2 regions of the Rhodoferax sp. GW822-FHT02A01 genome follow, and region 2 is predicted to be linked to the other one. Evidence: predicted binding sites of a transcription regulator. Region 2 holds the regulator's gene; the other holds the start of a gene.

Region 1 (3,411 bases), 810 kb from region 2:
CCGGCGCAACGCTGCTTACCAGTGTGGGCAGCAATGGTCGCCAGAGGTAATTGGTGACGACCACGGCACCGAAGGTGCGCAGGCCGTTTGCATCGGCCAATGGCCAGAGCCCAGTTTCAATGTCGACCTGCAGCAGATGGGCTTGCGGCACGTTCTGCTGCGCGGCAGCGATGTCTTTGTCCACACCCCACACGGCGTGACCACGTTCCGCAAACCATTGCAGATGACGGCCGCTGCCACAGGCCACGTCCAGCACGGAGCAGCCTGCAGCGAGCAGATGCGTCCATCGGGTGATCCAGGGGGATGGTGCAGAAAGGTTGTGGGCAGTGGCAGAGGCAGTTGTCATTCGGACTCAGGGGCTAAAAGCAGGACCATAGCTGATTGCTGAGCTGCACCAGAAAGTCCGCCCTGCTATACAGGGCGAACACCGCAGTCAGCAAGGCCACAACCACCAGCATCACAGACCAGCGCGCGTTGCGTCGCATGGGATTCAGGCCGATTGCGGCAGTGCGGCGCGCGCAATGGCGCGCTCCTTGATGGGCAGATTGACCAGGGCGGCTGCCACACCCAGGGCAATGGCAATCAGCCAGACGCTGTCGTAGCTACCGGTCTTGTCATACAGATAGCCACCCAGCCATACGCCCAGAAAGGAACCGATCTGGTGACTGAAAAACACAAAGCCGCTCAGCATGGACAGGTGGGCCACCCCGAAAATTTGCGCCACAGTGGCATTGGTGACTGGTACCGTTGAAAGCCACAACAGCCCCATCACACTGGCAAACAGATAGACCGACGCAGGTGTCAGCGGCACCAGCAAAAACAGGGTGATGGCGACCGAGCGGGCAAGGTAGATGAACGCCAGGATCTTGCGTTTGGCGAGACGTTGGCCCAGCACGCCGGCGGCGTAGGTGCCGAATACGTTGAAGAGCCCCACCAGGGCCAAGGCGTAGCTCGCCACCTGAGGCGAAAGCCCCTTGTCCTTCAGATAGCTGGGCATGTGTACGCCAATGAATACGACCTGGAAGCCGCAGACAAAATAGCCCGCCATCAGCAACTGGAAGCTGGGGTACTTGAAGGCCTCGCGCATGGCTTGCAGGATGGATTGATCCCGGTGCATATGGGCATGGCCGCCAAAATCCGGCTCACGCAGCCCCCAGGCCAGCGGTGCTATCAGCAGGGTCGCAAATCCCAGCAATACCAAAGCCTGCTGCCAGCCGAAATGGCTGATCAGAAACCCCTCGGTGGGCACCATCAGAAATTGCCCGAAAGATCCTGCCGCCGCCGTGACTCCCATGGCCCAGGAACGTTTGTCTGCAGGCACATTGCGACCGATGACCCCATACACCACCGCATACGTAGTGCCCGACTGGGCCACACCGATCAGCACGCCGGCGCTCATTGCAAACAGCAGGCCACTGTCGGCGTAAGCCATGCCCAAAAGGCCCAGGCAGTAGGCGGCCGCACCTACCAGAATCACCCGGAAAGAGCCAAACCGGTCAGCCAGCATGCCGGCAAAGATGCCGGCCACACCCCAGGCCAGATTCTGGATGGCAATGGCAAAAGCAAAGGTTTCGCGACTCCAGCCACGGTCCTGCGTGATGGGCTGCAGCCACAGACCAAAGCCATGGCGAACGCCCATGGCCAGCGTGACGATCATGGCGCCGCAGACGAGCAACTGAAGTATGGATATACGTTTTTGTGTTTCAGGCATGCCACCTAATGTAGCCAATCTGTATAAGGTCAGGAACGTAGTCCCGTATCAGCCCTGTTGCCGACGTGACAATCAGCCGCGTGCCGCGGTTGGCTGTCTTTTTGTACAGTGAAAAATCAATCACCCACTACAATGCGCGCCTATGTCAGCCAAACCCCCCTCATCCAATTCCGACTATTCAGAAGGTTCCATCCGCGTCCTCAAGGGCTTGGAGCCGGTCAAGCAGCGCCCGGGCATGTACACCCGCACCGACAACCCGCTGCACGTCATCCAGGAAGTGCTGGACAACGCCGCCGACGAAGCGCTGGCCGGGCACGGCAAGAAGATCAAGGTCTGTCTGCATGTGGACGGATCCGTATCCATCGAAGACGACGGCCGCGGCATTCCCTTTGGCATGCACCCCGAAGAAAAGGCCCCGGTGATTGAGCTGGTGTTCACCCGCCTGCATGCCGGTGGCAAGTTCGACAAGGGCAAGGGCGGTGCCTACAGCTTCTCCGGCGGCCTGCACGGCGTGGGCGTGAGCGTCACCAACGCCCTGGGCAAGCGCCTGGAGGCCACCAGCTACCGCGAAGGCGCGGTGGCGCGCATCGTGTTTGAAGGTGGCGACGTGACCGAGCCGCTGCAGGTGCGCAAGGCCGGAGAGGGCGACCGCAAGTCCGGCACCACCGTGCGCGTCTGGCCTGATGCCAAGTATTTCGAGTCCGCCGCGCTGCCCATGAACGAGCTGACCCACTTGCTGCGCAGCAAGGCGGTGCTCATGCCCGGTGTCAGCGTTTCCCTGCTGAACGAAAAGACCAAGGAAACCCAGACCTGGCTCTACAAAGGCGGTCTGCGCGACTACCTGATGCAGTCGCTCAACGCCGAGCCGGTGATTCCGCTGTTTGATGGTGAAGGATTTGCCGACAGCCAGAGTGAGCAGTTTGCCGATGGCGAAGGCGCCACCTGGTGCGTGGCCTTCACCGAAGACGGTCAGCCCGTGCGCGAGAGCTATGTCAACCTGATTCCCACCAGCGCAGGCGGTACGCATGAAAGTGGTCTGCGCGACGGCCTGTTCACCGCCGTCAAGAGTTTCATCGACTTCCACAGCCTGTTGCCCAAGGGCGTGAAGCTCATGCCTGAGGATGTGTTTGCGCGCGCAAGCTATGTGCTCTCGGCCAAGGTGCTGGACCCGCAGTTCCAGGGGCAGATCAAGGAACGGCTGAATTCTCGCGATGCGGTGCGGCTGGTTTCCGGCTTTGTGCGTCCAGCCCTGGAGCTGTGGCTGAACCAGCATGTGGAATACGGCAAGAAGCTGGCCGAGTTGGCCATCAAGGCGGCACAAACCCGCCAGCGGGCTGGCCAGAAGGTGGAAAAGCGCAAGAGCTCCGGCGTGGCCGTGTTGCCCGGCAAGCTCACCGACTGCGAGAGCCGCGACATCCTCTACAACGAGGTGTTCCTGGTGGAGGGCGACTCTGCGGGCGGCAGCGCCAAGATGGGACGCGACAAGGAAAACCAGGCCGTGCTGCCCCTGCGCGGCAAGGTGCTCAATACCTGGGAAGTAGACCGCGACCGCCTGTTCGCCAATACCGAAATCCACGACATCTCGGTGGCCATCGGCGTGGACCCGCACGGCCCCAATGACGAGCCCGACATGAGCGGCCTGCGCTACGGAAAGGTCTGCATCTTGTCCGACGCGGACGTGGACGGTTCCCATATCCAGG
Region 2 (3,411 bases):
CCCAAAAGGAGCCAACCAAGGCACCCAAGTACCGCGCCATCAGCGGCATGGGCGATGTGGACTCCATCACGGCGCGGGTGTTTGAAGCACTTCAGTAATCAACTTCGTACAACCCCAAAGGGCCGCACTTGCGGCCCTTTGCATATGTGGTGATCGCGCCTAAGTCGCCTCAACCAGGTCCAGCATGAGCGCGATGCGAGCCTTTACGGCCGACAAACCGTAATGCGCAAAGGCACCATCGGCGGCGGCAGAACCCACTACACAGCCGTAGGCGCATCGGCTAACGCGCACGACCCGTACGCCCTGACGTTGTGCAAGCTGCAACGCGGCCTCAAGATCCTTGTGAATAGTGCCGTTGCCGGTTCCGGCAACGACAATGCCGCGTACCGGTGCGTCACCCTCCACAGGGTTGAGCAGGCTGCGCACGATGGCACCACTGGCACCTGCGTGATTCAGCAAGACTTCCACACGCGGCAAACCGCGCGCCTGCAACTGTGCGCAGTCCAGTCCAGGCCGCAGAGCATCCGCATTCGGCCAATTGAACAACAGGCGAACGCTCCCTTCCTCCACCACGCCGAGGGGGCCGGCCTCGCCCGCATCAAATGCGTCGACGCGATAGGGATGCACCTTCTGCACATGCGCCGCTTCGAAAATCTTGCCCGCGCACACCACCAACAGGCCCCGCGCACCTTGAAAACATGCCACCGTGGCTGCATCCGCCATATTCGTGGGCCCGTCCGGCGCCAGTGAACTGGCCGGCCGCATGGCGCAGGTCAATACCACTGGCTTCTGGTTGAGCATCTTCCCTGGCAACGCTCGCGACAACCAGTAGGCGGTTTCTTCCAGCGTATCCGTCCCGTGCGTGATGACGACTGCGCGCACATCCGGCATCTGCAGATGGTGGAGAACCCTGGCAGTCAACGTGAACCAATCACAGTGCTCAAGATCCTTGCTGTCGATCTGACACACCTGTTCAGACACAGGCAGATCGTCGCCCACTGCCTTGTCAAGACCAGGCACCGACTGAAGCAACTGTTGAACGCCCACTTGGCCGGCCGTGTATCCCACGTTGTCTCCAGCGTTCTGCGCCTTGCCAGCAATCGTCCCACCCATACCTAGAAAAACCACTTTTTTCGCCATATCACGTCACCCTCTTGTCAAAAGCATAAAACTGGTTAAAAATACAGTCACTGGATAAGAAAACAGTGTCTGCAATCCCAGTGATCCATCCAGTGCACACCAAAGGAGTCAGCATGCTCGAAAGCCCCAAACTCACTGCCCGACAACAGCAGATTCTGGATTTGATCCAAAGCGCTATCGCACGTACCGGGGCGCCTCCTACCCGTGCAGAAATCGCCAACGAGCTCGGTTTCAAGTCCGCCAATGCGGCTGAAGAGCATCTGCAAGCCCTGGCCCGCAAAGGTGTCATCGAATTGGTCAGCGGCACTTCTCGTGGCATCCGACTCAAGAGTGAGACTTTGCGCTCCATCAACGAGTCCAGAGTCAAACAATTCTCCCTGCCTCTCCCCGGTTTGGCCCAACTGGCGTTGCCTCTGGTGGGCCGCGTTGCAGCAGGCTCTCCCATTCTCGCCCAAGAGCATGTGGACCAAACCTACTACGTGGAAAACAGCCTGTTCCAGCGGCAACCGGATTACCTGCTCAAGGTACGAGGCATGTCCATGCGTGATGCGGGAATCATGGACGGCGACTTGCTCGCCGTGCAAGCTACCAAAGATGCCAAGAATGGCCAGATTATTGTGGCCCGGCTCGGCGACGAGGTGACTGTCAAGCGCTTCCGCCGCAACAAACACCTGATCGAACTGCATCCGGAAAACCCGGATTACCAAACCATCGTGGTGGAACCTGGAGACCCCTTCGAAATCGAAGGACTCGCAGTTGGCCTTATCCGCAACACCATGCTCATGTGAGCCGCAACCGGGAGAAATCTATGAATATCGCAATGCTTATGCAAGATAAACTGGTCCAGGGTTTGCTCCGCCTTATGGGCGGCCGGCCACATAGTGCCAGGCCGACACCCATGGCCGTTCAAAATGCGTTCCCTCGAGGCGGCATGACAGCCTGTCTGGCTGGCGTCAGCCGTGGGACTGATGCGATCAATCTGTCGCCCGCCATGGCTTCTTCCAGGCCTTTGCGGGTCTTGCGTGTGGTGGACAGAGGCCAAACGCCTGCCGGCGTAGGCAGGCTGGTCATTTCGGGGCGTATGGCTGACGTTTGTGCCGAGTTGGACCGCTTGGCCGCCAGCGAGGCGGCGCTGCACTAAGAGTGGCCCGTCTGGGTGTGCCCCCCGGTCAGGCGGCTGCACCCAGCAGATAGTCCTTTTTTCCCACATCCACGCCGTTGTGACGCAGGATTGCATAGGCTGTGGTGATGTGGAAAAACAGATTCGGCAGCACCCACTGTTTCAGGTATGCCTCACCTTGCATTGTGCGCATGGTGTCCCTTCCTACTGGGAAGGTGATTTCCTTGGACTCGGTTCCGTCCACTGCGTGCGCTGGCACGGTCTGCAAATAGGCCAATGTTTTTGCAATGCGTTCTTTTAGTTCAGCCAGTGTTTGCTCGTCATCCGGAAATCGGGGCGCCTCCATCCCAGACAGCCTGGCAATTCCGTTTTTTGCGGCGTCACATGCAATCTGAATCTGCTTGGTGAATGGCAGCATGTCCGGCGCCAGACGGTACTGCGTGATGGCAACAGGATCACACTTCTTGGTATCCACAAAGGCTTGCGCCTTATCCAATAAATGACTCAGGTTGCTGAGCATGCCTGCAAATACCGGAAGGCTGGCCGATGACATGGAAATGGACATGGATATCTTTCAAACGAGTAAACCAAAGGGAAGCGCATGTTAGCGCCTATCCGCCGCCGTTCTGCCTGAGTTTTTCTGTCTCCATCAAGGCACAATGGGGGCATGAACATAGTGATTCTGGACGATTACCAAGATGCGGTGCGCAAGCTCGAATGCGCCAGCAAGCTGCAACCCTATCAAGCCAAGGTGTACACCAACACGGTCAAGGGTCTTGGGCAGCTTTCGGTGCGACTCAAGGATGCCGACATTCTGGTGCTCATACGTGAACGCACCGCAATCAATCGCCAGCTCATTGACAAGCTGCCCAAGCTGAAATTGATTTCCCAGACCGGGCGTGCTGGCAGCCATATCGACCTGCAAGCCTGTACTGAACGTGGCATTGCTGTATCCGAAGGCGCCGGCTCACCGGTGGCGCCGGCTGAACTAACCTGGGCGTTGCTGATGGCGGCCATGCGCAGGTTACCCCACTACATTGGCAATTTGAAGCACGGGGCCTGGCAGCAGTCCGGACTGAAGGCGAGCTCCATGCCCCCAAATTTTGGAATTGGCACCACACTGACCGGCAAGAAGCTGGGCATATGGGGAT

What was found. Region 2 encodes LexA, which represses DNA repair genes until DNA is damaged. Its sites were predicted from a motif close to ACTGTATNNNNATACAGT; they were not measured.
Region 1: the regulator LexA is predicted to act here: its motif matches at 1,804-1,821, upstream of AAGF34_RS23330 (DNA topoisomerase IV subunit B).

The regions. Positions count from the first base shown of each region.
Region 1 covers NZ_CP152376.1:4,934,645-4,938,055, reverse strand. Annotated here, with positions in the region: gene AAGF34_RS23345 (class I SAM-dependent methyltransferase) at 1-346, opposite strand, end outside; gene AAGF34_RS23340 (hypothetical protein) at 360-485, opposite strand; gene AAGF34_RS23335 (MFS transporter) at 491-1,711, opposite strand; gene AAGF34_RS23330 (DNA topoisomerase IV subunit B) at 1,854-3,411, shown strand, end outside.
Region 2 covers NZ_CP152376.1:4,120,007-4,123,417, reverse strand. Annotated here, with positions in the region: gene adk (adenylate kinase) at 1-98, shown strand, start outside; gene AAGF34_RS19605 (asparaginase) at 160-1,140, opposite strand; gene lexA (transcriptional repressor LexA) at 1,254-1,928, shown strand; gene AAGF34_RS19595 (hypothetical protein) at 2,039-2,281, shown strand; gene AAGF34_RS19590 (DUF1993 domain-containing protein) at 2,310-2,825, opposite strand; gene AAGF34_RS19585 (D-2-hydroxyacid dehydrogenase family protein) at 2,928-3,411, shown strand, end outside.